Regions from separate parts of the Methylobacterium sp. 1A genome, predicted to be linked through region 1. Evidence: riboswitches for the same ligand, from Rfam matches in the RefSeq annotation. Region 1 holds a riboswitch; the other holds the start of a gene.
The links. A riboswitch is a leader RNA that binds a small molecule or an ion and turns the genes downstream of it on or off. The one in region 1 is predicted to bind thiamine pyrophosphate.
Positions count from the first base shown of each region.

Region 2: another riboswitch for thiamine pyrophosphate. It lies ahead of thiC (phosphomethylpyrimidine synthase ThiC); the one in region 1 lies ahead of thiO (glycine oxidase ThiO).

Region 1 covers NZ_JBYQVE010000001.1:591,984-606,763, forward strand. The annotation lists gene ACX9MN_RS02900 (FAD-dependent monooxygenase) at 1-697, opposite strand, end outside; gene ACX9MN_RS02905 (zinc-finger domain-containing protein) at 710-967, opposite strand; gene map (type I methionyl aminopeptidase) at 1,168-1,995, shown strand; gene radC (RadC family protein) at 2,002-2,748, shown strand; gene ACX9MN_RS02920 (circularly permuted type 2 ATP-grasp protein) at 2,845-4,278, shown strand; gene ACX9MN_RS02925 (alpha-E domain-containing protein) at 4,344-5,291, shown strand; gene ACX9MN_RS02930 (transglutaminase family protein) at 5,313-6,140, shown strand; gene ACX9MN_RS02935 (proteasome-type protease) at 6,185-6,937, shown strand; gene ACX9MN_RS02940 (thiamine phosphate synthase) at 6,996-7,652, opposite strand; gene ACX9MN_RS02945 (thiazole synthase) at 7,649-8,452, opposite strand; gene thiS (sulfur carrier protein ThiS) at 8,455-8,667, opposite strand; gene thiO (glycine oxidase ThiO) at 8,664-9,887, opposite strand; TPP riboswitch at 9,952-10,080, opposite strand; gene ACX9MN_RS02960 (retropepsin-like aspartic protease family protein) at 10,314-10,820, shown strand; gene ACX9MN_RS02965 (glycosyltransferase) at 11,218-12,339, shown strand; gene ACX9MN_RS02970 (adenylate/guanylate cyclase domain-containing protein) at 12,428-13,687, opposite strand; gene rpoD (RNA polymerase sigma factor RpoD) at 13,764-14,780, opposite strand, start outside.
Region 2 covers NZ_JBYQVE010000001.1:1,544,210-1,558,989, reverse strand. The annotation lists gene ACX9MN_RS07645 (acyltransferase family protein) at 1-456, opposite strand, end outside; gene ACX9MN_RS07640 (HNH endonuclease family protein) at 573-947, opposite strand; gene ACX9MN_RS07635 (alpha/beta hydrolase) at 963-1,793, opposite strand; TPP riboswitch at 1,908-2,013, shown strand; gene thiC (phosphomethylpyrimidine synthase ThiC) at 2,085-3,971, shown strand; gene ACX9MN_RS07625 (TY-Chap domain-containing protein) at 3,994-4,512, opposite strand; gene ACX9MN_RS07620 (flagellar protein FlaG) at 4,767-5,105, shown strand; gene ACX9MN_RS07615 (class II glutamine amidotransferase) at 5,116-5,940, opposite strand; gene ACX9MN_RS07610 (N-acetylglutaminylglutamine amidotransferase) at 6,059-7,828, opposite strand; tRNA gene ACX9MN_RS07605 (tRNA-Gly) at 8,083-8,157, shown strand; partial or broken gene ACX9MN_RS07600 (IS3 family transposase) at 8,330-9,494, opposite strand; gene ACX9MN_RS07595 (hypothetical protein) at 9,631-9,897, shown strand; gene ACX9MN_RS07590 (DsbA family oxidoreductase) at 10,147-10,845, opposite strand; gene ACX9MN_RS07585 (FMN-dependent NADH-azoreductase) at 10,838-11,461, opposite strand; gene ACX9MN_RS07580 (winged helix-turn-helix transcriptional regulator) at 11,548-11,955, shown strand; gene ACX9MN_RS07575 (response regulator) at 12,235-12,720, opposite strand; gene ACX9MN_RS07570 (catalase family protein) at 13,095-14,159, opposite strand; gene ACX9MN_RS07565 (catalase family protein) at 14,413-14,780, shown strand, end outside.

The DNA of each region.
Region 1 (14,780 bases):
CCACGTTGAGGAACTGGCCGTCCCGCACCGGGTAATGCACCACGTGCCGGCCGCGGCCGAGCCACAGGCCGGTGGCGCCGCCGCGCAGGTCCTGCGGGACCGCCTCCATCGGGATGAGCGCGCGCCACGCCGCGGCCTGACCCGGGCGGAGCGGCGCCGAATCGAGATGCGCGCGCAGCCGGGACCTCAGCCCGTCCGCGCCGATCGCGAGGTCGAAGGCGACCGGTTGGGCCCCGCTCGCGCCCTCGACGGTGAGGACGGCCTCGGACGTCGTCTGGGACACGGCCGTGACGGTGCGCCCCATCATCAGGCGGATAATCGAGCGGCTCCGGAGCGCGTCGAGCAGCAGCGTCTGCAGGTCGGCGCGGTGGATCACGTAGTAGGGCGCGCCGAAGCGGCTCTGCGCCTGCGCGCCGAGCGCCACGCCGCCGATGCGGCGGCCGCTGTCCAGGGCCCGCACCTCGACCGCCGGCGGCTCGCTCGCCGCCCGGCGCAGGGCCGCCGAGAGCCCGAGGCCCGCCAGAACCCGGCTCGCGTTGGGCGAGATCTGGATCCCGGCCCCGACCTCGCTGAAGCCGGTCCGGCGCTCGATCACCGTGACGGCGTGGCCGGCATCCGACAGTGCCAGCGCCGCCGTCAGGCCGCCGATCCCGGCCCCGACGATCCCGATCCGCAGTGATGGACTGCCAGAAGGCACGGTGGGCGGCGCCTACTCCGCCGCGACCTTGGCGTCGTCCCGCCACACGCAGGCCTGCGGCTCCGCCTCGTCGGCCTTCAGGCCGGCCCGGTAGCGGTAGAGCGTCGAGCAGTACTGGCAGATGATCTCGCTGTCGGCGCCCATGTCGAGGAACACGTGCGGGTGGTCGAACGGCGGCAGCGCGCCGATGCACATGAACTCCTTCACGCCCACGGTGATCACCGGCACGCCCGGCTCGTTGTGGAAGTGCGGTACCGCCTTGCCTGCCATCCGGCCCTCGCCTGCCCCGCGACCGACCGCGCGGCGAATCTGCCAGCGCGCTCCCGGGCGTCTCGCGGCCGCTTATGCCGCCAGCCCCGCGACCGGCGCAAGCCTCGCCCGACCTACGACCGATGCGGCTTGGACTCCCGAGCCCCGCGCCGTACATAGGGCGAAGCCCGATTGACGCCGCCGCGAAAAAAGTCCCGATCATGCAGCAGGAACAGGCCAGTGCGCAGGGTGCGCGCCGCGCCCCGGAACCGCCGATCCACGGTCCCGAGGGCTTCGAGGGCATGCGCCGGGCGGGGCGGCTCACCGCCGAGGCCCTCGACCTGCTGATGGAGGCGACGCAGCCCGGCGTCACCACCGAGGAACTCGACAGGCTCGCCTACACCTTCGCCATGGACCACGGCGCCTATCCGGCCTCGCTGCTCTACCGCGGCTATCCGAAGTCGATCTGCACCTCGATCAACCACGTGGTCTGCCACGGCATCCCCAACGACAAGCCGCTGCGCGAGGGCGACATCGTCAACCTCGACATCTGCCTGATCCTCGACGGCTGGCACGGTGATTCGAGCCGGATGGCCTATGTCGGCGAGGTGCCGCGCAAGGCCCAGCGCCTGTGCGAGATCACCTACGAGGCGCTGATGCGGGGCGTCGCCGTCGTGAAGCCCGGCGGATCGACCAACGACATCGGCCGGGCGATCCAGTCCTACGCCGAGGGCGAGCGCTGCTCGGTGGTGCGCGATTTCTGCGGCCACGGCCTCGGGCGCACCTACCACGACGCGCCCACGATCCTGCACTACGTCGAGGCCAGCTACGACGTGCCGTTCAAACCCGGCCAGTTCTTCACGATCGAGCCGATGATCAATCTGGGCCGGCCCGCCGTGAAGGTCCTGGGCGACGGCTGGACCGCCGTGACCCGCGATCGCTCGCTCTCCGCCCAGTTCGAGCACACGGTCGGTGTCACCGAGACCGGCGTCGAGATCTTCACGATCTCGCCGAAGGGGCTGCACCAGCCCGTCAACCCGGCCGCCTGACCGGCCGTGCCCGAGCGGCAGGACGACGGTGAGGCGGGGCTGTTCGCCGACAGCGCCACCCCGTCGCCGGTCGAGAAGGAGACGCCGCACTACCACGGTCATCGCGACCGCCTGCGGGAGAAGTTCTCCGCCGCGGGGCCCGACGCGCTGCCCGATTACGAGCTGCTGGAGCTCGTCCTGTTCCGGGCGATTCCCCGGCGCGACGTGAAGCCCCTCGCCAAGGCGCTGGTCGCCCGGTTCGGCAGCTTCGCCGAGGTGGTCAGCGCCGAGCCGGCGCGGCTCATGGAGGTGGAGGGCGTGAGCGGCGGGGTCGCGTCCGACCTCAAGGTGATCGAGGCCGCGGCGCGGCGGCTGGCCCGGGGCGCGATCCGCGAGCGCGCGCTCCTGGGCTCGTGGAGCGCCCTGCACGAGTACCTGCGCGCCACCATGGCGTTCGCCCCGCGCGAGGAGTTCCGCGTCCTCTTTCTCGACAAGCGCAACCACCTCATCGCCGACGAGGTGCAGGGACGCGGCACAGTCGACCACACGCCGGTCTACCCGCGCGAGGTCGCCCGACGGGCGCTCGAACTGTCGGCGACGGCCATCATCCTGGCCCACAACCACCCGTCCGGCGACCCGGCCCCGTCGGCGGCCGACGTGGCGATGACCCGCGAGATCGTGGCCGTCCTGGCGCCGCTCAAGATCGTGGTCCACGACCACGTGATCCTCGGCCGAAACGGTCACGCCAGCCTGAAAGGCCTGAAGTTGATCTGATCCTCCGGCCTCCTTGAGCGTTATCGCCCGCGGATATAGCCATGATCGGGTGGCGCGCCTCTTGCCTCAAGAGCGGGAGCGTACGGGAGGAGCGAGATGGCGGTGACGGCCTTCGACGAGATGAACGGGATCGGCGCGGCCGATCCGGCGGCCGTCCGCGACGCCTACGGCCAGCTCAAGGCTTGGCTCGACTCCACGCCGCCCGAGCATTTCAACACCCGCCGCAGCCAGGCCGAGCTGCTGTTCCGCCGGATCGGCATCACCTTCGCGGTCTACGGCGACAACGAGTCGACCGAGCGGCTGATCCCGTTCGACATCATCCCCCGGGTGATCACCAAGCCGGAATGGGCCTTCCTGGAGCGCGGGCTGACGCAGCGGGTCACCGCCATCAACCTGTTCCTCAAGGACATCTACGGCGCCCAGGAATGCATCAAGGCCGGCATCATCCCGGCCGACCTCGTCTACCGCAACGCCCATTACCGCATGGAGATGCGGTCCTTCCGCGTGCCGCACGACCTCTACGTGCACATCGCCGGCATCGACATCGTCCGGACCGGCGAGAACGACTTCTTCGTGCTGGAGGACAACGCCCGCATCCCGTCGGGCGTCTCCTACATGCTGGAGAACCGGGAGGTGATGCTACGCCTGTTCCCGGACCTGTTCTCCAAGCACCGGGTCGCGCCGGTGGAGAACTACCCGGACGCCCTGCTCGCCACCCTGCGCAGCCTCGCGCCGGGCTCGGCGACCCGGGACCCGACCGTCGTGCTGCTGACCCCCGGACGCTACAATTCCGCGTTCTACGAGCACTCGTTCCTGGCCGACAAGCTCGGCGTCGAGCTGGTGGAGGCGTCCGACCTCTTCACCAAGGACGACGTCGTCTACATGCGCACCACCGAGGGGCCGCGGAAGGTCGACGTCATCTACCGCCGCCTCGACGACGACTTCCTCGACCCGCTGGTCTTCCGCCCGGACTCGGTGCTCGGCGTGCCCGGCCTGATGAACGCCTACGAGCGCGGCTCGGTCACCCTCGCCAACGCGGTCGGGACCGGCATCTCGGACGACAAGGCGGTCTACAGCTACATGCCGGAGATCGTGAAGTTCTTCACCGGCGAGGAGCCGATCCTGCACAACGTGCCGACCTATCGGTGCCGCGAGAAGGACGCGTTCGCGTACGTGATGGACAACCTGTCCGACCTGGTGGTGAAGGAGGTCAACGGCTCGGGCGGCTACGGGATGCTGGTCGGGCCGCATGCCAGCAAGCGCGAGCTCGACGACTTCGCCAAGAAGCTCAAGCACGCCCCGGACGGGTTCATCGCCCAGCCGACCCTGTCGCTCTCCACCTGCCCGACCTTCGTGGCCTCGGGCGTCGCGCCCCGCCACGTCGACCTGCGGCCCTTCGTGCTGTGCGGGGCCGACAAGATCCGCATCGTTCCGGGCGGCCTGACCCGGGTGGCGCTGAAGGAAGGCTCCCTGGTGGTCAATTCCAGCCAGGGCGGTGGCACCAAGGATACCTGGGTGCTCGACGCCTGAGCTCCGCGATATCCGGACGTTCCGAGGCGCGGACACCGTGGTCCGCACGACTTGGCTGAAGACCGATGCTCTCCAGGACTGCCGACAACCTCTTCTGGCTCTCCCGCTACGTCGAGCGCGCCGACTTCGTCGCCCGCATCCTCGACGCGGCGCACCGATTCGCGTCGCTGCCGACGAGCTACGGCGGCGGCGGGAGCAACGAGTGGGAATCGGCCCTCGCCTCGGCCGGCGACCCCGACGCGTTCAAGACCCATTACAGCGCGATCAACGCCGACACGGTCTGCGACTTCCTGGCCTTCAGCCCGCACAACCCCTCCTCGATCCGCTCCTGCATCGAGGCGGCCCGCGAGAATGCCCGCTCGGTGCGCACGGCGCTCACCACCGAGATGTGGGACGCGATCAACGGCGCGTGGCTGGAGCTGCGCAACTACGCCGGCAAGGACCTGAACCGCGACGAGTTCGGCCGCTTCCTCGACTGGGTGAAGACCGTCTCGCTGACCTTCGACGGCTCGGCGTTCCGGACGATGCTGCGCAACGACGCCTTCTGGTTCACCCGGCTCGGCACGGCGATCGAGCGGGCGGACAACACCGCCCGCATCCTCGACGTGAAGTACCAGATCCTGCTGCCGCACGACGAGACGGTGGGCGGCAGCCTCGACTACTTCCAGTGGACCACGATCCTGCGCGAAGTGTCGGCGTTCAACGCCTACCACTGGGTCTACCGGGAGAGCATCAAGCCGCTGCTGGTGGCCGACCTCCTGATGCTCAACAAGCAGATGCCGCGCTCCTTCGCGAACTGCTACGGCGTGATCGTCGAGTATCTCGACCTGATCGCCGACGCCTACGGCCGCCGGGGCCCGAGCCAGCGCCTCGCCGGAAACATGTTGGCGAAGCTGGAGGGCGAGGATATCGACCGGGTCTTCGCCACCGGGCTGCACGAGTTCGTCGAGGCGTTCATCGCCGAGAACAACAAGGTGGGCGAGGCGATCGCGAAGCAGTATCTGGTCGGCTGAACAGGACGGACAGGACGGCGCATGCGCATCCGCGTGGTTCACGAGACCATCTACACGTACGAGCAGCCCGCCCGCGGGCTCGTGCAGGTCCTGCGGCTGACGCCGCGCGACCATGATGGGCAGTACGTCCGTGGGTGGCGGATCGACACCACCGTCGACGGGCGGCTGACCGCCCGCGAGGACGGGTTCGGCAACGTCGTCCACTGGTTCACCCCGGACGAGCCGGCCGACGCCCTGACCATCCGGGTCACCGGCGAGGTCGACACCGACGACACGCACGGCGTCGTGCGTGGCACGGTGGAGCGCCTGCCGGACGAGTTCTACCTACGCGACACGGACCTGTGCGCCGCGAGCCCGGAGTTGCACGCCTTCGCGGAGCGCGTCGCCGCCGAGGACGACGGTGCGACCTTGGCCCGACTCCACCGGCTGATGGGGGCTGTCCACGGTGCTGTGGCCCACGAGCCCGGTCCCGCGAGCGGCGCGGTGCCGGCCGGCAAGGCGTTCGCGGCGGGCCGCGGGATCTGCCAGGATCTCGCCCACGTGCTCATCGCCGCCGCCCGCCACATCGGCATCCCGGCGCGCTACGTCGCCGGCTACCGGGCCCGGGAGGACGGGCAGGCGGATGTCGAGGCGCCCCACGGCTGGGTCGAGGCCCTGGTGCCGGATCTCGGCTGGGTGGCGTTCGACCCGTGCTACGATGTCAGCCCGACGGACAACTACATCCGCGTCGCCACCGGCCTGGACTATCTCGGGGCGGCGCCGATCCGCGGCAGCCGGACCGGCGGTGGCACCGAGACACTGGACGTGAAGCTCCGGGTCGAGCAAGGCAGGGCCGCCGCTCAATCCTGACCGTCCCGACCCCGGTCCGCCGACCGCACGAGAGCCCGAAAACGATGACCTACTGCGTCGGTGTCCTGGTGGAGGAAGGGCTGGTCATGGTCGCCGATACCCGCACCAATGCGGGGCTCGACGACATCTCGACCTACCGCAAGCTCCACCATTTCAACGTGCCGGGCGAGCGGGTGATGATGCTCGCCTCCGCGGGCAACCTCTCGATCACCCAGTCGGTGCTCAGCCTGCTCCAAGAGGGCGTGCCCGGTGAGGAGGAGGGTGAGCCGCCGCAGAAGCTCGTCGAGGCGCCGACCATGTTCCAGGCGGCGCAGCTGATCGGCCGGGCCATCCGGCGGGTGCGCGCCATCGAGAAGGACGGGTTCGAGGCGGCCAATATCCGGTTCTCGATCTCGCTGCTGTTCGGCGGCCAGATCGGCACCGGCGAGATGCGGCTGTACCTGATCTACTCCGCCGGCAACTTCATCGAGTGCAGCACCGACGCGCCGTTCCTCCAGATCGGTGAGCACAAGTACGGCAAGCCGATCCTCGACCGCGCCGTGAAGTACACGACCGACCTCTACGACGCCCTCAAGGTGAGCCTGGTCTCGATGGATTCGACCATGCGCTCCAATCTGGGCGTCGGCCTGCCGATCGACATCGCGGTCGCTCGCCGGAACGCGCTGACGCTCGAGGTGAACCACCGGATCGAGGCCGGCGAGGGCTACTTCCACGATCTGCGCGAGCGCTGGTCGGCTGCGCTGCGCGCGGCGCACCGGGCGATCCCGCGCCCGCCCTACGGACCGTCCAACGCCTAGGGCAATTACAGCATCGGCCGTCTTACTCCGCTGCGCTCGCCGGGACGGGGGCAGATTTCTACGTGGCTGTCCGAGCCGCTGAAGACTCCGCGACGCCCCAGGCTTCCAGAAGCGCCCGCGTCGCCTCGGCCGGATCCGCGGCCCGCATCAGGCCGCCCATGACGGCAAGACCCGCCGCCCCCGCCGCGCGACAGGCCCCGATCATCTCGGGCCCGACACCGCCCAGGGCCACGATCGGCAGGCCCGCCGCCCGCGCGGCGGCGATCCCCTCGGACCCGAGCGCCGGCCCGTAGCCGGGCTTGCTCGCGGTCGTGTAGATCGGGCTGAGGGTCACGTAATCGGCGCCGGCCTGCGCGGCAGCCGCAGCCTCGCGCGGCGCGTGGGCCGAGACGCCGATCAGCGCGAGCGGACCGAGTGCCGCCCGCGCCGCCGCGACGGTCTCCGGTCCCGAGCCGCCGCCGAGATGCACGCCGTCGGCACCGAGGGCGCGCGCGAGCGCGACATCGCCTCCGATCGTCAGGACGCCGTTCGCGGCCCGCACGCGCTCGGCCACGCGCGCGCCGAGGCGCAGGCGGGCATCCGCCTCCAGGTCCCGGTCGCGGAACCAGATCCAGCGCCCGCCGCCGTCGAGGACCGCCTGCACGGTCTCGGCGAGGGGCCGCGGATGCCCGTGCCGGTCCGTCACCGCGAGCAGCGGCGACGGCAGCGCCCTCACGAGCCGACGAGGCCGAGCTGCGGGCTCGACGGCTCGGCCCGGCCGCGGCGGGGGATCCGCCCGGCGAGGTAGGCGTCGCGCCCGGCCTCCACGGCCCGGCCCATGGCGCGAGCCATCCGCACCGGATCGTCGGCCTTGGCCACGGCGGTGTTGATGAGGCAGGCGGAGACGCCGAGCTCCATGGCGATCACCGCGTCCGATGCGGTGCCGATGCCGGCATCGACCACCACCGGCACCGTCGCCCGGCGGCAGATCAGCTCCAAGTTGGCCGGATTGGCGACACCCATCCCGGAGCCGATCAGCGAGCCCATGGGCATCACCGCGGCGCAGCCGAGATCCTCCAGGCGCTGGCACACGATCGGGTCGTCGTTGCAGTAGGGCAGCACGACGAAGCCGTCGTCCACGAGATGGCGGCAGGCCTCGATCAGCTCCATCACGTCCGGGTAGAGCGTCTCGCGGTCGCCGATCACCTCGACCTTGATCCAGTTGGTGTCGAGCGCCTCGCGGGCGAGCTCGGCGGTCATGATCGCGTCCCGGGCCGTCTCGCAGCCGGCGGTGTTCGGCAGGAAGCGCTTGCCCTTCAGGATCTTGACCGTGTCCGAGCCGTGGCCCTGCAGCGAGACCCGGCGGATCGAGGCGGTGACCACGTCGGCGCCGCTCGCCGCGACGGCGTCGCGCATGATCGCCTGCGTCGGGTAGCCGGCGGTGCCGATGAACAGCCGGGACGACAGCCTCACCCCGGCGATGGTCAGGCTGTCATCCCCGCCCTCGGGGCGCGGCGGCAAGTGACTCTGGTCCATGCTCAACCTCCCTGCATGGCGCGGACGATCTCGACCCGGTCGCCCTCCGCGACCGGTGTCTCGCCCCAGTCCCGGCGGCGCAGAACGCGGCCGTTCAGCGCGATGGCGACGCCCTGCGGGCTCTCGATGCCGCTCTCCTCCGCCTCCAGGCGGAACAGGGCGTCCACCGTCTCGACCGCGCAGTCGCGCGGCTCACCGTTGACGAGGAGTTTCATGCCGAGGCCCTCAGCGCTTCCGGCTGGCCGAAGCGCGCGCGGGTGAAGGGACGCGCCACCTCCGGCAGCGCGCCGCGCAGCACCAGCGCGGCAATCGCGTCGGCGGTGACCGGGGCGAGCAGGTAGCCGTTGCGGTGATGCCCGGTGGCGGCGACGAGGCCAGGGGCGATCGCGTCGAGGATCGGTGCGTCGTCGTCCGAGGTCGGTCGGTAGCCGCTCCACACAGCCTCCACCTCCATCTCCTCGATGCCGGGCAGCACCCGGCGGGCGCCCTCCAGCAGGGCGTAGAGCCCGCCCGCGGTGACGCCGGGACGGAAGCCGCAATCCTCCACGGTCGCGCCCACGACGAGCTGGCCGTCGCTCTTCGGGGCCATGTGGACCTGCTCGGTCCAGACCATCCGCGCCAGGGTACCGGTCCGGGCGGTGGTGCGCAGGGCCAGGGACTGGCCCTTCAGCGGGCGGACCGGAAGGGCGAGCGCGTCGGGCAGCAGGCCGCCCTCCCCGCTCCAGGCGCCGGAGGCGAGGACGACGGTCTCGGCCGCGACGACGCGGTCGCCGGCGCGGATCTCGGTCACGCGGCCGCCCGACCAGTCCAGGGCGGTGACGGGGGTCCGCTCAACCAGGATCGCGCCGGCGCGGCGGCAGGCCTCGGTGAGGGCGTCCATGACCAGACGGGGATCGACCTGATGGTCGAGCGGGCAGTGGATCCCGGCGGTGACGGAGGGGCGCAGGCCCGGCTCCAGGCGCCGGACCTCGCTGCCCGGCAGCCACGTGGCCTCGAGCCCCGAGCGGCGCTGAAGGTCGAAGCGGAAGCGCAGGCGCTCGACCTCGTCGCGGCCGACCGCCAGCACCAGGGTGCCGTCGGCGCGGTAGTCGATCGCCCGGCCGGACTCGGCCTCCAGGGCGTCGCGGAACGCGGGCCAGAGCCGCAGCGAGTCCAGGGCGAGCGGCAGCAGCGGATCGGAACCCGGCTCGTGCTCGGCGGCGGGGGCCAGCATGCCGGTGGCCGCGAGGCTCGCGCCCGCCCCGATCGTGTCCCGCTCCAGCACCGTCACGGCGCGGCCGGCCCGGGCGAGGCGCCACGCGATCGACAGCCCGATCAGCCCGCCGCCGACCACGGCGACGTCCGTTCGCGCCGGAAGGGTCGCCGGCGCGACGCTGCCGTCCGGGTTGCGGCGGCGGCCGATCGGTGAGGCGGGTCGGTCGAGGGGCACAATCATCTCCGCGGATTGCCGTCGCGGAGATCGGGCCGTGCGCTTCGGTGAGAAGCTGTGGCCTGCCTTTCAGGCGGCCGCGGTCCAATCCCTACGCCGGTATGAGCCGGATCAGGTTCGAAGGATTTCCGCGCCGCAGGTCCTGACGGACGTGCCAGCGGTTTCTCAGCCCCTTGCCGGGGATCTCCCTGGAACAGACGCAGATGTGGCTCCCCGGCCGCTGCCGGTCAACCCCGCGCCGCGAGCATCCAGTCGTTCCCGCGACAATCCGCGGATCCCGGTGACGATCTGGACACCAAGCGGAGCGGAATCGGCGCGCACGCCGCGGCGGCGACCGCGATCGCGCACCATCCCTTCACCGGTCTGGCATCTCATCACCGGGATTCCGGAACGTCTCCGGTCGCCGGCACCCCACGTCACGGGCGGACTCGCGTGCGCGCAATCCTATTGATCTGCCTGCTCGGCTTCCTCGGTGTCACGGCCGCCTTGAAGCTGCGCGACGGCATGAGGCCGGCGCCGGTGGCCCTCGCCGTCACGCCGCCGCCGGAGCCCGTTCCCGCAGTCGACGCCGCCGGTGTGGCTCTCCAGGCCGGGCGCAACGGCCACTTCTTCGTCAACGCGCTGCTGGACGGCCGCTCGCTGCCGATGATGGTCGATACGGGAGCGAGCGCCTGCGCGTTCTCCGAGGAGGATGCCGCGCGGATCGGGATCCGAGTTACTCCGGCCGATTTCACCCGCGTCTGGAACACCGCGAACGGCACGGTCCGCGTGGCGCCGATCCGGATCGCCATCGTGCAGATCGGATCGATCACGGTCCGGGACGTCGATGCGGTCGTGATCCCGCGCGGGCTCCTGTCGACGAGCCTGCTGGGCATGTCGTTCCTCAGGCGTCTGCGCGATTTCGGCATCTCCGGCAGCACGATGACGCTCAGGGGCTGAAGCGGCCGGAGATCGACGCTGATCTGTCTGGTCGAGGCGCGCCTGTGGCGGGCCCCGGGCCTGCACCACGGGATCGGCTGCGGGCCCAACGCCCGCGCCGATGACCTACGGCGTTCGGGCCTCGTGCCAGCCCGATGGCGGGTGTCTCCTGATCCGCTCGACCAGTCTATCGGTCGCGGGTATTTGCAGTCATAAGACTGTGAGCCGGAGTATTTATATATAACTGGCCGATTATATGTCGTTTCAGATATTTAATCCAAATTTTGCCGAAGAATATGTTTGTTTTGTCAGCGCATTACAGCAATGCTAGGAGCGTTCATGACTGCGCATCCGACGCGTGAGCGCACGACGGGACGGCTTCGGTATGAAGAATCGCGGATCGACGATCTGTTTGTCCATGATCGTGAAGGACGAGGCCCACGTTATCCGGCGTTGCCTCGATTCTGTTCGTCCGATCATCGATCATTGGATCGTCGTCGATACCGGCTCGACGGATGGAACCCAGGATGTCGTCCGTGCCGCGCTCGCGGACATACCGGGTGCCCTGGTCGAGCGCCCCTGGGTTGATTTCGCCTTCAACCGGAACGAGGCCTTGAAACTCGCGCGGCGTCACGCGCAGTACGCATTGATCATCGACGCCGACGATGAGCTGATCATCCCGGCGGACTTCACGATGCCGAAGCTGCGTGCGCCCGGCTATCGGTTCGAGATCATCGACGCGCACACGCGGTACTGGCGCAACCAGCTGGTCAGCACCCGGGAGAACTGGCGTTACCGGGGCGTCCTGCACGAATTCCTCAGCTGCCCCGGCGTGACAGAGACACCGATCCTCCCCCTCGCGATGCGTCGGGGCGACGACGGTGCCCGCCACCGCGACGCGACGGCGGACGCGCGGGATATCGCCGTCCTCGAGAAGGCGCTGGCGGTCGAGACGGACCCCTTCATGATCGCCCGGTACACGATGTACCTCGGCACGACCTACGACGCCGCCGGCGAGTACCGGAAAGCGCTCGCCTGCTTCCTGAAGCGGGCCGATCTCGGCGGATGGGACGAGGAGGTCTATTTCAACTTGCTGATGGCCGCGGTGAACGCGGAGCGCCTCGACGAGCCGGAGGACAGGGTGCTGCAGCTCTACGAGCGCGCCACCGCAATCCGTCCGGGACGGGCGGAGGCGCGCCACGGGGCCAGCCGATTCTGCAGGCTGAGGAAGCGGTTCGCGGAAGGCTATCGTTACGCCGAGGCGGGCTTGGCTCTCGAGCTTCCGAGCGAGGGCATCTCCCTGAACCCGTGGGTCTACGAGTACGGCTTGCTCGACGAGTTCGCCCTCAACGCGTACCACAGCGGCCAGTTCAGCGCCTGCGGACATGCCTGCCTGAAGATCCTCGAGCAGGCGCATGTCCCGCGGGAGGTCGCCATACGCGCCGGCGCCCTGGCCCGGGACGTGATGGCGCAGATGATCGATCCGGTCTGGGGTTGCCGGCACACACCCTACGCTATGCCGTTCGTGCCGACGTGGTGAACCCGCACCGCGCGGATCGGCTGCGGGCCTCAGATCTCGGCTTATCTCCGCGAGCGCCGCGTGACGTCGGGACCGATCAAAGGGCCGCTCAGCTGGACTTGCGCGGGCGCAGGAATTTCGGCCGGAACACCGCCATGGGCTCGTCGAAGCCGTTGAGCCGGTGCTCTCCCATTGGGATCGGGTCTCCCCAGAGGAAGTCCACGAAGGGCTTCGACATCAGCAGCGGCTCGCCGAGGGCGCGGTTCAGCTGCGCGATGCGGCTCGCGAGGTTCACGTCGCGGCCGATCACCGTGAAGTCGAGGCGTGAGCCGGACCCGACATTGCCGTAGGCGGCCTCGCCGTGGTGGAGCGCGATGCCCGCGGCCACCGGCACCGGGAACTGGTGCAGGGCGTTCGCCTCGTCGAGGGCCGCCAGGGCGTGCTGGGCCGCCGTGAGCGCGCCCTTGGCCGCGCCGCCCAGATCGTCGCCGGTTTCCCGGAAGATCGCCAGCAGGCCGTCGCCGAGATACTTCAGGACCTCGCCGCCCTCACGCTCGATCGGCGGCACGAGGCAGTCGAAGAACACGTTGAGCAGGCCCACCGCCTCCTCCGGCGTCATGTCGGCGGTGGTGCGGGTGTAGTCGCGCATGTCGGCGAACAGGATCGCCGAGCGGATCCGGGTCACCTGCCCGCGGCGGATGTCGCCGGCCAGGATCGCCCGGTGCGGCTCGTCGCCGACATAGAGCCGGAGCACGTGGTCGAGCTGCTTGTTGAGGACGCGCATCTCCATCACGGCCGCCAGCGCCGGCATGACGAAGCGGAGGATCGCGATGTCGTCGTCCCGGAACCCCTCGGGGGCCCGCGTGGCGAAGGTGATGCCGTTCTGCGTGCCGTTCGTGAAGAACAGGGGCGCGACGACGTAGTGGGTGTAGCCGCCGGCCTTCAGGTCGGGAACGATCGCGTAGGCTTCGTCCGGGGTCTTCGACAGGTCGAGGATCAGCCACTCGCCGGTCTCGTGGACCGTGTGGAACGGGCTGTTGAGGTACGCGTCCGTCGAGCGGGCCCCGTGGGGGAACAGCCGCACGGTGGTGCCGCCGTCCCGCGTCCAGATGCGGCCGACTCCGGCATATTCCGAGTGCAGGGTGTCGATCGCCGTGGAGGCCCGGTCCACCGGCACGCCGATCGCGATCAGGCGCTCGGCGAGCCCGGCCAGCATCTCCTCGGCGTTGGGCATCCGCGCGCCCTCGCCGAGAAGCCAGTCGCGGATGCCCACGGAGGGCTGGAGCGCGCCGAAGGGCACGTCGTCGGCCTCCGAGCCGTCCGCGAAGGCCGTCGGGGATCCGGGCGTTGGCGGGCGGCGTTCGAGCATGGCGCCAGACTGGATGCCGCGCGGCACCGAGGCAACGCGGGCGACGGGGAAGCGCCGCGCGGTTCGCGGCGCGGGCTCAGTTGTCCAGGAAGCTCCTGAGCTTCCGGCTGCGCGAGGGATGCTTCAGCTTCCGCAGCGCCTTCGCCTCGATCTGGCGGATGCGCTCGCGGGTCACCGAGAACTGCTGGCCGACTTCCTCCAGGGTGTGGTCGGTGTTCATGCCGATGCCGAAGCGCATGCGCAGCACGCGCTCCTCGCGCGGCGTGAGCGAGGCCAGCACGCGCGTCGTGGTCTCGCGCAGGTTCGACTGGATCGCCGCGTCGATCGGCAGGACGACGTTCTTGTCCTCGATGAAGTCGCCGAGGTGGCTGTCCTCCTCGTCGCCGATAGGCGTCTCGAGGGAGATCGGCTCCTTGGCGATCTTCAGGACCTTGCGGACCTTCTCCAGCGGCATGGCCAGCTTCTCGGCCAACTCCTCCGGGGTCGGCTCGCGGCCGATCTCGTGCAGCATCTGGCGCGACGTGCGGACGATCTTGTTGATCGTCTCGATCATGTGCACCGGGATGCGGATGGTCCGGGCCTGGTCGGCGATCGAGCGGGTGATCGCCTGCCGGATCCACCACGTGGCGTAGGTCGAGAACTTGTAGCCGCGGCGGTACTCGAACTTGTCGACCGCCTTCATCAGGCCGATGTTGCCCTCCTGGATCAAGTCCAGGAACTGCAGGCCGCGGTTCGTGTACTTCTTGGCGATCGAGATCACGAGGCGCAGGTTCGCCTCGATCATCTCCTTCTTGGCCTGACGGGCCTCGCGCTCGCCCTTCTGGACCATGTTGACGATGCGGCGGTACTCGCCGATCTCCAGGCCCGTCTCCGAGGCGAGGTCGAGGATCTGCGCGCGCAGCTCCGCCACCTGCCGCGAGCCGCGCTCGACCAAGTTCTTCCAGCCCTTGCCGCCGAGCGTACCGACGCGCTCCATCCAGTTCGGATCGAGCTCGTAGCCCTGGTAGTGGCGCAGGAACTCGTCGCGAGCCACGCCGTGGCTCTCGGCGAAGCGCATCAGCCGGCCCTCGTGGCCGATCAGCTGCTTGTTGAT
Region 2 (14,780 bases), 950 kb from region 1:
CACGCCGCCGGGCACGCGGCGCAGGGCCTTGGTGACCACCGAGAACACCGCCAGCAGGTAGATGAACCAGAGGCTGGAATAGGGCTCGATCAGTGCGTGGGCGAGATGCGCCGCGAAGGCCGCGGGACCGGCATCGCCGACGATCTTGCCGTACTTTGCGACCGACTGGATCACCAGCCAGAGCAGGTAGAAATAGGCGAAGTGGACGACCCGGCGGTCGGAGAACAGGCGCCAGTCGCGGTCGATCACCCGTCCCACGAACAGGCCGGAGAGCAGGAAGAAGTCCGGGATGCGGAACGGCTTCGCGAAGGCGACGACCGGGTGGAGGAAGCCCTCGCCGCCCATGGCCTCGCCGGTGCCGATGACCGAATGCATCATGACGACCAGGAGGATGCAGATCCCCTTGGCGATATCGACCCAGGCGAGCCGATCCCCCGTATCCCCGACCCCGGCCATCGTCCGAACCCTCGCGATCGGGGCGATCCTGGACCGGTTCGGGTTGACGGCAAGGAACGGGGCGGCGGCCACCTGCGGATGTGACGAACGCCGGGTAAACGCCGGCCGGGCAGGTGTCAGATCTTGCGGCGCGCCGACTTCCGCTCGCGGGTCATGCGCGTGGCGGCGTGGAAATCGTCGGGCTTGCCGCGGACCCAGACGAGGAAGCGCGCGATCTCCGGATCGGCGCGCAGGGCCTCGACGTCGGCGAGGCGCTTGGCGATCTCCGCCTCGCTGTAGCGGGCGTGGATCGCCGAGTGGCAGATCTGGTGCAGCCGGACCGTGCCGCGATGGGTCCCGCCCTTCAGCTTCGGCGTGAGGTGATGGAGGCTGGAGCGGGCGCGGCGCGGGATCGGGCGCTCGCAGAGGGGGCAGACCGGGTCCGGCGGGCCCGGGACGCCCGGCGCGTCCGGATCCTCGGCGCTCCAGCGCTGCGAGCGCCGTCCGACCACGCGAGCCTCCCTCTCCTACCCCTGCTGGTCCACCGGCTGCGGGCAAGCCGGACCGACGCCCTGTCCGAACAGCGCTTCGGCCTCGCGATCCCGGCTCCCCAGGATGGAGACGTGGTCCCCCGGGATCACGTCGATCCGCGCCCGCGGGCCGGCCGCCGCGGCGAGGTTCCGCGCCAGCTTGGCCGGCACCACCGTGTCGTCGCGGCCCTGCACGATCAGCACGGGCGCCGACCCGTCGCGGATGCGCAGGTCCGAGCGGTACGTGTCGCGCAGGAGCCAGATCGGGGCTAGCGGGACATGCAGCCGCACGGTGTGGGTCATCGAGTCGAACGGCGCCTCCAGGTACAGGCCGATCGTCGGCACCCGTTCGGCGACGGCCACGGCCACGGCGGCCCCGAGGGAGTGTCCGTGGAGGAGGATCGGCGCGTCGGGCGCCCGCGCCCGCGCGGCCTCGACGGCCGCCAGCCCGTCGCGGATCAGCCCGTCCTCGCTGGGGCTGCCGGTGGAGCCGGGATAGCCGCGATAGGCCACAGTGAGCACGCCCCAGCCGCGCGCCCGCCAGGGCTCCGCGGCGAAGCGGGCCGCGTGCGGCTCGGGGCGGGATCCGTTGCCGTGGAAGCTCACGACGACGCCGCAGCCCGGCCGCGGAGGCCGCCACAGGCCGTGCAGGGTCTCGCCGTCGGGGGTCGCGACCGTGATCGTCGCGAGGCCCGGCGGGATCGTCCACGGGTTCTGCGACCCGAAGGCACCCGGATAGAGGAACCGGCGCTGCCCGAGCGCGAGCGCGGCGCAGGCCAGCCCGCAGAGGAGGAGCGCGGCGAGCAGGAGGCCGGCGATGAGGCGCATTGCGGTACGATTGCGGCGGGGGAGAACGCGTGCGTTCGGACGAACGGTTTCGGGGATGTGTTTTCTAGGGCGGCCGGTCAGCATTGACAAAGCCGTCCGCGGGCCCGAGTCTGGAACCGTTCCGAGGGGGGCCCTGAAGAGGGCTGAGATTGGGCACGCTGCCCTGACCCTTGAACCTGATCCGGCTCATACCGGCGGAGGGACGGGAACCTGCGGTCGCATCTCGCGCGACCTCATCTCATCTCGGCCATCGCGTGGACCGGACCGCTCCAGCACGAGGAGAGGCCCACGATGAACGCACCCGTTCTCCCGAAGGACGTGAAAGGCAGCCCCGAGACCGTGACCACGGGTCCGGTCACCGGATCGCGCAAGGCGTACGCGAACCCGGCCGGGCGGCCGGACATCCGCGTTCCCTATCGCGAGATCGTCCTCTCCGATCCGAAGGAGGAGCCGGTGCGGGTCTACGACCCGTCGGGCCCCTATACCGAGACCGATGCCCGTATCGACCTCAACGCCGGCCTTCCCGGCGTGCGCGAGCCCTGGGTCGCGGCCCGCGGTTACGCGGCCGTCGCGCCGCGCGCGGTGAAGCCCGAGGATAACGGATTCGCGGGCGACAAGCTCGTGGCCCCCTGCCCCGCCGAACGGACCATCCGCAAGGCGGCCCCGGGCCAGATGGTGACCCAGTACGAGTTCGCCCGCGCGGGGATCATCACCGAGGAGATGATCTACGTCGCCCATCGCGAGAACGTCTGCCGCGAGGCCATGCTCGCGGGCGCCGAGGCCGCGCTCGCGGACGGCCAGAGCTTCGGGGCCTCGGTCCCGCCCTTCATCACCCCGGAATTCGTGCGCGACGAGATCGCCCGCGGCCGGGCGATCATCCCGGCCAACATCAACCACACCGAGCTGGAGCCGATGGCGATCGGCCGGAACTTCCTGGTCAAGATCAACGCCAACATCGGCAACTCCGCCGTGACCTCCTCGGCCGCCGACGAGGTCGAGAAGCTCGTCTGGTCGATCCGCTGGGGCGCCGACACGGTCATGGACCTGTCCACCGGCCGCAACATCCACAACATCCGCTCGTGGATCATCCGCAACAGCCCGGTCCCGATCGGCACGGTGCCGATCTACCAGGCGCTGGAGAAGGTCGGCGGCGACCCGCTCAAGCTCGACTGGGAGGTCTTCAAGGACACGCTGATCGAGCAGGCCGAGCAGGGCATCGACTACTTCACCATCCATGCCGGCGTGCGCCTCGCCCACGTGCCGCTGACCGCGCGGCGCGTCACCGGCATCGTCTCGCGCGGCGGCTCGATCATGGCCCGCTGGTGCCTAGCCGGGCACCGGGAATCGTTCCTCTACGAGCGGTTCGACGAGATCTGCGACATCATGCGGGCCTACGACGTCTCGTTCTCTCTGGGCGACGGCCTGCGCCCGGGCTCGATCGCTGACGCCAACGACGCCGCCCAGTTCGGCGAGCTTGAGACGCTGGGCGAGCTGACCAAGGTCGCCTGGGACAAGGGCTGCCAGGTGATGATCGAAGGCCCCGGCCACGTGCCGATGCACAAGATCAAGGTCAACATGGAGAAGCAGCTGAAGGAGTGTGGCGAGGCGCCGTTCTACACCCTCGGCCCGCTGACCACCGACATCGCCCCCGGCTACGACCACATCACCTCGGGCATCGGCGCCGCCATGATCGGCTGGTTCGGCACCGCGATGCTCTGCTACGTCACCCCGAAGGAGCATCTCGGCCTGCCGGACCGGGACGACGTGAAGACCGGCGTCATCACCTACAAGATCGCCGCCCACGCCGCAGACCTCGCCAAGGGGCATCCCGCCGCGCAGCTCCGGGACGACGCGCTCAGCCGCGCCCGGTTCGACTTCCGCTGGGAGGACCAGTTCAACCTGGGCCTCGATCCGGATACCGCCCGGCGCTTCCACGACGAGACTCTGCCGAAGGACGCCCACAAGGTCGCGCATTTCTGCTCGATGTGCGGGCCGAAATTCTGCTCGATGAAGATCACGCAGGACCTGCGCGCCGAGGTGCTGGCGATGGAGGAGGCCGGCGAGGTCGTGGGCGCGGCGCCCGCGATGTCGAAGGCCGAGGCCGAGGCCGGCATGCGGGCGAAGTCGCAGGAATTTCTGGCCGAGGGCGGCAAGCTCTACGTCGACGCCGCCGAGTGAGACGGGCGCGCGCCCGGTCCGCTCAGGATTCGGGCGCGCCGCAGCCCCGCCCCGGCGTTCCGCCGTGCGGGGCCTCGATATCGAGAATGTCGCCCGGGCGGGCGCCGTAGGCATCGTGCAGCGCCGCGAGCATCAGATCCGCGGCGATGCCCGTGTCGGGCGGCGATCCCAGCTCCACGAGGCGCGCGAAGTTCTCCGCCGGGTCCGCCTGGACGTATCCGAGCGCCGCCAGAGCCTGCCGTGCCGTCGCATCCAGCCGCAGGCGCCTTCGGCCGGGTGGTCCGTAGGCGCCCGACGCGGCCTCGCAGAACATCCGCGTATCCCGATCCTGGAAGATGCACTGGACGTAGCGCTGCGCCTGTCCGTGCGGCGCCACGACGATGAAGCGGTCGCGCGAGACGTCGACCGGCCCGCGCCTGTGGATGGCGTCGAGCCGCTCCGCGACGGCGCAGCGGTGCTCACGGATGAACAGCGCGCGCGTACCCGGATCGCCAGTCGCGGCCGGCGCGGCGAGCGCCGGACTCGTCACCAAGACGAGCATCGCCGAGATCCTGTACATCGCGTGCTCCACGCTGCGCGGGGCGGGCCGCGGCCCCGTCGCGGGAAGACGAACCGGCTGGGCGCCGAGTCGACCCAGGAGAAAATTCAGCACGGATTTGTGTCGCCCCGGTAACGCGATGTTCATCGCATCTCCGATCCCGCCGCATCATCCGGTGGACCGGCGGTCGCCATTAAGGAACGATTAGGCAGGACCGCGCCTCAATCCTTCGATCACAGGATCGCAGGAGACCGGCGATGGAGATCCGAACGCTGACATCCACGACGCCGGGGCCGCAGGGCCTCGACGCGCTCGGAGCGACGGCCGCCGCCGCCGTGACCCAGCAGGCGCCCGAGCCCGAGACCTCTGCCAAGCCGCTCGAGCCCGCGGTGAAGCTCGACATCGGCACGAACGGCGGCAAGGCGCGGTACATACAGGATCCGGACACCAGCTCGATCGTGTTCCAGGTGGTCGATCCGTCGTCCGGCAACGTGATCGACCAGCTCCCGAGCGAGACCGCCCTGCGCAATCGCGCCTACGATTCCGCCCGCAGCACGCAGGGTTCGCAGAGCGGCAGCCTCTCCCGCGTCGCCTAAGCGGAGTCGCTCAGGCGCGCAGCCGGCGGACCGAGTCATCGACCGGCGGCGCGGCTAGGCCGAACTGCGCCAGCGGCAGGATCTCCACCGGCGCGTCCCGCCGCGCGACGAGCACGCTGTTCTCAGCGACCGTCGTCCAGGTGCCGTGATCCCGGTCGAGCGGCTCCGAGGCGACGACCACGCCGCCCTCCGATACGCGATAATAGAGCGAGTTCGCCTTGTCGTTGGCGGCGTACCGAAACGCGTAGAGATCGCGGCCGTCGGCCAGCGCCGCCGTGAACCGGAACGGATGCGGGCCGGCGAGGTCCGTGAGCCGCGCCAGCGCGCGCACCGTCGCCTCGACCGGATCACGGCGCGGCCCCGGCCCCATCAGGCCGCAGCCCAGCAGCCCGAGGAAGATCGCCTCGGAATCGGTGGTCCCCGCGCGCGACGGGTACAGCTCGTCCGGGATCAGCGCCTCGACCGGCCGCCGCAGGCGGCTCCAGTCGCCGATATAGCCGTTGTGCATGAACAGCCACGGACCGCAGGCGAAGGGATGGCAGTTCGGCCGGGTGATCGGCGTCCCGGTCGCGGCGCGCACGTGCGCGAAGAACAGGTGCGAGTGCAGGTGCCGGCACAGGTAGCGCAGGTTTTCGTCCGACCAGGCGGGCTGGACCTCGCGGTACCGGCCGGGCTCCGGGTGATCGCCGTACCAGCCGAGCCCGAACCCGTCGCCGTTGGTCGCCGCGGTCGATTCGAGCGCCGCGATGCTCTGCGAGACGAGGCTGTGGGACGGCTCGGTGACGTAGTGCTCCAGCGGGATGGTGCGTCCCGCATAGGCGATCCAGCGGCACATCGACGGGCTTCTCCGGGTGTCTGTCGACCGGCTGATCCAAGACGATCGTGGACAAAGCGCGGCACCTTGAGCGCGCGATCGATCACGATCGGTCGCGAAAGCCGTGCCGCGGCCCGCCTCAGACGCCGTGCGTCTGGAGCCAGCTCTCCAGGAGGGCAACCTGCCAGAGCTTCGAGTTGCCCTTGGGCGTCAGCGTGCCGTCGGGATCGGCGAGCAGGTGATCGACGTAGGCGCGGTTAAAGATGCCGCGCGCGCGCGCCTCGGGCCGGTCCAGCACGTCGCGGACGTAGTCGAGGAACGGGCCGCGGATGTGCTTCAGCGCCGGAACGGGGAAATACCCCTTCTCGCGGTCGATCACCTCGGCCGGGACCACCGTCCGCGCGGTCTCCTTGAGGATGTACTTGCCGCCGTCCCGGACCTTGAGCTCCGCCGGGATGCGGGCCGCCAGCTCGACGAGTTCGTGGTCGAGGAACGGCACCCGCGCCTCGAGGCCGCAGGCCATCGTCATGTTGTCGACCCGCTTGACCGGATCGTCGACCATCATGACCTCCTGGTCGAGTTGCAGAGTCTTGTCGATGGCGCTGTCGCTCCGCGAGTTCGCGAAGAAGGTCGCGATGTAGTCGGTGCTGTGATCGCCGCCGACCATGTCGGGCGTCAGGGCCTCCCGCATCTCGGCATGGTCGCGGTCGAAATACGCTTTCGCGTAGTCGGCGACCGGGTCCGTCGAGCCCATCAGCTTCGGATACCAGTGATAGCCGCCGAATACTTCGTCGGCGCCCTGCCCGCTCTGGATCACCGTCACGTGCTTGGCGACCTCCTGCGAGAGCAGGAGGAAGGCCACCGCGTCGTGGCTCATCTGCGGCTCCGACATCGCCGCGATGGCCGCGGGCAGCGCCTCCAGCGTCCGGGTGCCGTCGACCGCGAGCTTCGTGTGGTCGGTGGCGAAGGTCTCGGCGATGATGTCCGAGTACTTGAACTCGTCGCCTTCGACGCCGTTCACCGCGTCGAAGCCCACCGAGAAGGTCTTGAGGCCGCGCTGGCCACCGCGCGCCAGCAGGGCCACCAGCAGCGAGCTGTCCAGGCCGCCCGAGAGGAGAACCCCCGTCGGGACGTCGGCGACCTGCCGGCGCTCGACCGCGGTGCCGAGGGCGTCGAGGACGGCCTCGCGCCAGTCCGCCTCGGTCCGGCCACGGTCGGCCGCGCGGGGGCCGATCGCCAGGGTCCAGTAGGTCGACGCGTGCCGCGTCCCGTCCCGCTCGATCGTCAGGATCGTCGCCGGTGGCAGCTTGCGCACGCCCTTGAGGATGGTGAGCGGGGCCGGGACGCCCGCGTGCCAGCTCATGTAGTGGTGGAGCGCGACCGGATCGACCGCGGTATCGACGTCTCCGGCGGCGAGCAGGGCCGGGAGCGACGAGGCGAAGCGGAAGCGGCCCTTCGTCTCGCTGTAATAGAGCGGCTTCACGCCGAGCCGGTCGCGCGCCAGCACGACTCGCCCGGAATCCCGCTCCAGGATCGCGAAGGCGAACATGCCGGCGAAGCGCTCGACGCAGGCAGGTCCCCAGGCGTGGAAGGCCTTGAGCACCACTTCGGTGTCGCTCGTCGAGAAGAACGCGTAGCCCTTCGCCTCGAGTTCGGCGCGCAGCGCGCGGAAATTGTAGATGCAGCCGTTGAACACGATCGCGAGCCCGAGGGCGGGATCGATCATGGGCTGCTGCCCGGCCTCGGACAGGTCGATGATCTTGAGCCTGCGATGGCCGAAAACGACCCGGCCGGAACCGAAGAGCCCCGCTGCGTCGGGCCCGCGCGGCCGCAGAGATCCCATCATCGCGTCGACGGCGGCGGGGTCCGCCGGCCGGTCGAAGCAGATCTCGCCGCAGATTCCGCACATGGTGTCAGCAGGGTCTCGGTCCGGCGCCACGCGCGCTCCTTCGAGCGAAACGGCTCGCGCGCCGCGGCGTTCCGCCGACCCGGCCGGGACGCCGCGCCGGGCTCACGCGGGGTCGCCCGGGGATCACGACCGGGAGATGCCGGACCCGTTTGACGCCGTCGCCGTGGAACTGCTAGATCATGGCCGTACATGAGCGCACGGCGCCGTTCGGAGTTCGCGCTCCGCGACAGACCGTATCCGTGCCGACCATGTCGGCGGGCGTAGTTCAGTGGTAGAACGTCAGCTTCCCAAGCTGAATGTCGTCGGTTCGATCCCGATCGCCCGCTCCAATCCTCATAATCACTTCGTAGGGGACCGTGGTACGCTGACAGGCGAGCGTATCACCGTCAGCCGAATCAACGCTCGCTTCCGCGTTGTCCGAGCGCCCGCGAACTGCCACGCTGCCGGGACGACGACCCTCACCTGACCTGGCCGGTATTTTGGCCCGGGCCGAGTGGGAGGCTACTGCATGGTAGCGGCCATGGGTAGCCGGAAGACCAGATCTGGGAAGCTGACAGGCGCAGGTGGCCGATAGCCAATCGACGAATGCGGTCGGACGCGGTTGTAGGTGGATTGCCACAGACCAATCACGATCTGCGCCTCCTTCAGCGAGTCGAAGATCTCTTTGCGTAGGCACTCGTCGCGCAGCCTACCGTTGAAGCTCTCACAGTACACGTTCTCCCACGGCGATCCCGGTGCGATGTACGGGATCTGCGATCCAGCTTTGGCGACCCACTGGCGCAGCGCCTTCGAGATCAGCTCGGGGCCGTTATCGCAGCGGATGTGCTCCGGGATGCTGTGCAGGCACATCGCATCGGCCAGCGTCTCGATCACACCTACGCTGTTGATGCGTCGGGCCACCTTCAGCGCCAGGCATGTCCGACTGTGCTCGTCGATCAGCGTCAGGATGCGCAAGGTTCGGCCGTCGTGCGTCTGGGCCTGCACGAAGTCGAAGCTCCAGACGTGGTTGCGGCAGAGCGGGCGCAGCCGTTTGCCCGAGCCGTCGTTCAGCCAAAACCGGCTGCGCGGCCGATGCTTCTGCGGGACCTTCAGCCCCTCGCGACGCCAGATGCCCTCATCCTGAGGTTCTCGAAGGATGAACCCGGTCCTTGCCCACCTGCCACCCTGCCGCCTGCAGGAGCGCGGTGACGCGGCGATAGCCATAGCGCCCGTACTCGGACGCCAGGGCGATGATGGCGCGGGTCAGCTCATCCTCGTCCGCCAACAAGGTCGGCACGTAGCGTTGCATGCCGCGGTGCTGACCGACGATCCGGCAGGCGTGACGTTCGGAAGAGACCGTACTTCTCCCGGATCCCGTCCACCGCCTGCCGGCGTCGCTCGGGGGCTACAAGTTTCCCGAGGCGACGTCCGCCAGCACCTGATTCTCCAAGGATAGATCGGCTACCAGCCGCCACAGCCGCGCGTTCTCGCGCTCCAGGCTCTTCATCTTCCTGGCCTGATCGACTTGGAGACCGCCGTACTCCTTGCGCCAGCGGAAATAGCTCTGCTCGGAGATCTCCGCCTCCTTGCACGCCAGCGCCAAGCTCTTGCCCTGGGTCGTCTGCACCTCGATCTGGCGCAGCTTCAGCACCACCTGCTCCGCACTCGTCTTCTGACCTCGCCGCATGTCCAACTCCCTCGGTCCCAACTGATCCTCTCAATCAGCCCGGTCCAAAGCCAGCCGATCAGGTCAGTCCGACCGGCAGGCTTCGCTTGAATTCATAGACGTTTGGCCGGGAGATCTGGCCGGCTACGGGGACGTCATGAGGCGCCATATCGGATTCGCCGCCGGCAGGCTCGTCGCGTCCGGCCAGTTCAGCACGTTCCGGGCCATGGAGACGGCTGTCGTGCTGTTTCAGGACCCCGCCCTCAGAACGGGGCGGAACCAGATCTACCTTTGCGAGGTCGATGCCGCCAGCTTCAGGGGGTTTGGCCGAGAATTAAACGCCCTCACCGACAGCGATGCGCCGGAAGGCGGCTTCGCGGGTGTCTTCGCGGATCTCGCTCCGATACGCACGATCCCCCGGTAAACCTTCAATGACATCGTGGTGGAGGCCGACCTGAGTCTTGCGCGGCAAGCCGCCGGTTCAAGGAGTTGGTGAGAGCCGCAGAGTGGCCGAGGTGGGTAGGCTTCCGCCGGTCCGTTTCCGAGCAGCAACGGACAGAAGCGGAGCTTGTATCTTCTGCCGCTTCCGACCGTCGACCGGCGCAGATCTTGCTCATTCAGTCGAACGACGCTCGATCCATTTGCTCACGGGCTATCAGCGTGCTTACGATCCCTAATGGTTGGTCGTAGCCCCACCAGTGGCCTGTTGGATGGCCAAGGCAATCTCCTCCTCACTGCGTCCCCCGCTAACGGCGAAGCGGCCTCCGAAGACAAAGTGAGGGACCGACCTGACACCGGCGGCTGCCGACCGGGCCGCCTCCTGCTCGACGCGTCGGTGCTGCGCGGGATCGAGCGCCAGCGCGCGGGCTTCCTGACGCTCGAACCCGTAGGCCACGGCGATATCGGCGAGGATATCGGCGTCCGAGATGTTCTTGGCTTCTAGGAAATGGGCACCGGTAATCGCGACTGCGAGCCGGTGCTGCGTACCGCGTTCCCGCGCCGCGAGGATCAGCCCGTGCGCCGCCTGCGTCCTGTAGGTCCAGGCTTGGCGGCTCAGGTCTAGGTCGAGGCCGGACGCCCGCGCCTCCGCCTCGGGCCGGGCGAACGACACCTTCGGGTCGGTCACGCCATAGCGCGAGCGGAGAAGGTCGGGCATGTGCAGGCCCTCCGCGGGCGCATCGGGAAGCAGGAGGACCGGATGCTGACGAATGTCCACGTCGAGTTCGGAAAAACGCTCCGCCAGGACCTTGTCGAGACGATGGTGTCCGATGATGCACCAGGGACAAGTGACCTCGGTGTAAAGGTCGATTGGCAGCGTCATGGCATCACCCTGATCGGGCCGACGGGACTGGGGACCACTCAGATCACGCATGCAGCGTTTCCAGGACCGAGCGGACCCGGCCTGCGGTGACGTCGATGGCGGCCCGGGCCGCCTCCGGCCCGAAGACGGTGCCTTCCACCCGGACGAGTTCGACGTCGGTCAGTCCGATGAAGCCCAGCAGGTGGTGCAGATATCCGGTCTGGAAATCGAAGGGGGCCCATTCGCCTTCGGAGAAGACGCCGCCTGCGGCGGCAACGAGATAGACCTTCTTGCCGGTCAGGAAGCCTCGCGGCCTGCCGCCTTCGCCGTAACCGAAGGTCACGCCCGGCCAAGTGATGTGATCGAACCAGGCCTTGAGCTGCGACGGCGGGCCGAAATTGATCATGCCAGAGCCCAGGACGATCGAGTCGGCGGCCTTCACCTCATCGACAAGCTCCTGGGCAAGGCGGACCGCCTCGGCCTGCTCGGGCGTGCGCTCCTCGGGGGGCGCGACACGGCCTTGGATGTAGGCCTGTCCGATATGCGGCAGCGGGGCGGCCGTGAGATCGCGGATCGAGAGGGTGCCGCCTGTGCGAACCATCAAGCCTTCAGCGATCTGGGTCGCGAAGCGGGTGGATAGGCTATCGGTGCCACGGGGGCTCGACGTGACAAGGAGTATGGAGGCCATCGTTGATCCGACACGAACAGAACGGTAATTTATTGTTACCGACCCTATTAAAGTGCCTGCTCCGACCCTCGCAAGAAGGCATTCCTATGACACTTGGTGACATCGATTTTCCTACCCCCGGCGAAGGTGGCGATTGCCGGGTGGTTCGCGAAATCCTTGATCTCGTCGCCGACAAATGGAGCCTGTATGTCATCGCCACGCTCAAGGATGGACCGGTTCGGTTCAATGAGCTGCGGCGTCGGATCGACGGGATCTCGCAACGAATGCTGACGATCACCTTGCGCGGACTGGAACGCAACGGCCTGGTCAAGCGGACACTATTCGCGACTATTCCGCCGCGCGTGGATTATGAATTAACGGATATGGGGCGGACCCTGTTCACTCCGGTTATGGCTCTCGTGACTTGGGCGAACACCAACCAGGGCAGCATCCAACGCGCCGGAGTCCGATATGATGAAAGCCAGGGCGTGCGCGCGGGACAGCCCGCACAGTAGCCTGACGCTGACGGCGGCTTCGTCTTTGTTCTTAGGCGAGCCGCGCCATCAAGCTGCGCCCTACACCACCAAGAAGTGGCCGCTTTTGGGTTGCACGGACGGCGACTTGAATGTCTGTGTTGGGTCGGTCGCGGGAGGACCCCTCTGGGTAGATTTCAGTCAGCTTAGGTTCTGAAAGTCGTCAAAGACGATATCGCCGTCCCGCCCACTCGACGCCCGCACCGACATTGTGGCAGCCAAGCCGAATGTGTTCAGACTTAGCCGGCCTGACGCCCGGGGCTACGTTTTGTCCGGCTCGGTCGTGGAAGCTGCGACAACGCCCATCCCGCTGCCCATCTCCGTCCCGGTATGGGGCGGCACGCCGCTCGGGAGCACGGGAGCGCCTGAGGGCTCGTCCTGTACCTGTGCGAGGCCAGCTTCCACCTCATGGATGAGGTCTGCAAAGTCGTAGGGCTTGCTGAGCAGTCGCGTGCCCGGCGGCAACTCCTCTCGGAGATCTGATCCGGCTCCCGAGGTGACGATAATGCCGACAGTGGGCCAACGGTGATGAACGAGGTGGGCAAGGGCAACACCATCGCCCACGATGCCGCGTCCAGTGATCAGCATGCTCACAGGCATCGGTCCTTCGAGAACCGCCAGCGCCTCGGCGGCTGTGCGGACCTCTATGGTCTGGAAGCCGACGTCTTCCAGCATGTCGGCCGTGACCATACGGACGACCTCATCAGCCTCCGCGATGAGGATGGCTAAAGGCCTGCTGTTAGCCAAAACCGTGCTCCGTATGATCAGGCCGGGAGCGCTCACCGCTCTCAGGCACTGACGGCCGGGTCCGAAGCCAGTGATGACCCCTTATGCGCTATTTATTCGCCCAGGGCGATGACCGTGGTTTGTGGCGGCTCGTCTCCTACGGGCGTACCCTGGCAAGGCCGCCTTCCCCGAACGGACGTCGCCGGGCTGTCGATGAATGGCGGCTTTCGGGAAGCGTCAATGCAGATCTGTACGGCCCGAGTGGGTCGGTCGCGGAATGACCGGAAAGGGTGGATTTCTGCCTGTCTGGTTTCGAGCGGATTAGCGGTGAAGCAGACATCGCCGTCGAGCTCGACCCACGATACCTACGGCAGTTGGAACTTCAGGATATCGCTTCAGCGCGCCGCACCCGGCTCGTGGATCGGGCAGCGGTTGAACCGCTCGCGGAACCCGGCCGAATGCCTGTAGGGGGCGTTGCGGGCGCGGTTGATGTTACCGAGGGGGCGGTGAGCTGCAAGGCCGGTCCAGACGCTGAAGCGCATCTCCTCGTCTACCGCCTGCACCCGGGCGGGGTCCCAACTGTCCTGCGGTTGAACCCGGACGACCCCAACCCGCTGGAACGGTGTCTCGTCCTCCTTCCACTCCATCGTCGGGTCCTCGACCGGCTGGCGTTCGAGGTCGCGGCAGAGTTGGACCCGGAACTCCCATTCACCGGTAAGACCGATCATTTCAGACTGCACCGTCTCGCGAATGGCGTTCGGGCGGCCGGAGGCATCGATCTCAGTGCCGGTGAGGGCGGTCAAAGCCGGCGCGACGGGGGCCAGCGAGAACTTGGCGATGTAGTCGCCGTACCGGAACGGGGTCAGGCTGTAGTAGGTCTCGCCGAGCGGATCGACATTGGGCGCGCCGCCCAGGGAACCGATGGTGGGGCTGTCGATGCCCACCGCATGCAGAGCCTTGTTGACGCCGCGTAAGACCGTGGAGGCGGCGACCTTCAGCCCCTCGGCGCGGTCCGTGGTGCCGGCCAGCAGCTTGAGGCTGCCCAGGAACTTCTCGGCGTTCGGCGCTTGGAACACCTTGCCGTTGACCATGATGAAGTTCTGGGTCGTCCCCTCCGCATCCGGCAGGCGCTCGCCCTCGACGTCCAGCACCTTGAGGGCGAGGCCTCTGGGCAGGGAGACCGCATCGGGGAGGATGTCGCCGGCGTTGGTCGACAACCGCATATAGACCTTGTGCTGGCCTGGCTCGGCGAACAGGCCCTGGGCCAGCTCCGGGGACAGGCCGGCATCAATGGTGAGCACCCCTTCGAGGATGCCGTGGGACTTGGCGTGAACCGAGCGCATGGCGTGCCCGGAATCCGCCGCGACCCGGTTCAGGATCTTATCGAAGGTCTGGTTGAGCTGCTTGATGGTCTGCCCTTCGTCCGGCGTCACCGCCTCGACGTCAGGAGCGTATCGCACCGGTGATCGCAAGGTCTGTCTCCCGCTGGCGGCCAGGACAGAACACCCGCTCCCCCGGCCACGTTCCGGGTTGTGCGACATTCAATCGCCCATGAACGAGGTGTGGAACGGCAGGAGGCCGGCGCGGCTTGTCGGCAGTGCGGTCTCTCTCCGCCCAGGCACGGCCGCGATCCGGCAGCCTTCGGACCCCGCGTCCCGATCCCAGCCTTCGTCAAACCATCCTGCAGGCGGACGACACGTCGAGGATAAGCCGATGACATTCCTTCGCTACGCCCCCGACGTCGAGACGCCCGCCCCGGACGAGCAGAAGTCCATCGACGGCATCATCCAGGGGATGACGCAGCAGTCGCAGGTGGTGGAGAAGCGCGAGCACCACGCGGTACGCGCGAGCCACGCCAAAAGCTCCGCCTGCGTCGTCGGGGATCTGGTCGTTCCGGAGAACCTGCCCCCGGAACTCGCGCAGGGCCTGTTCGCCAAGCCTGGAACGTACAAGGTGGCCGTGCGCTTCGCGCAGGGCCCAGGCGAGACCCTCGGTGACCGGGTGTCCACGCACCGCGGCATGTCGATCAAGGTCTTCGGGGTGCCGGGCGAGAAGCTGCCTGGGCACGACGTCGACACCCA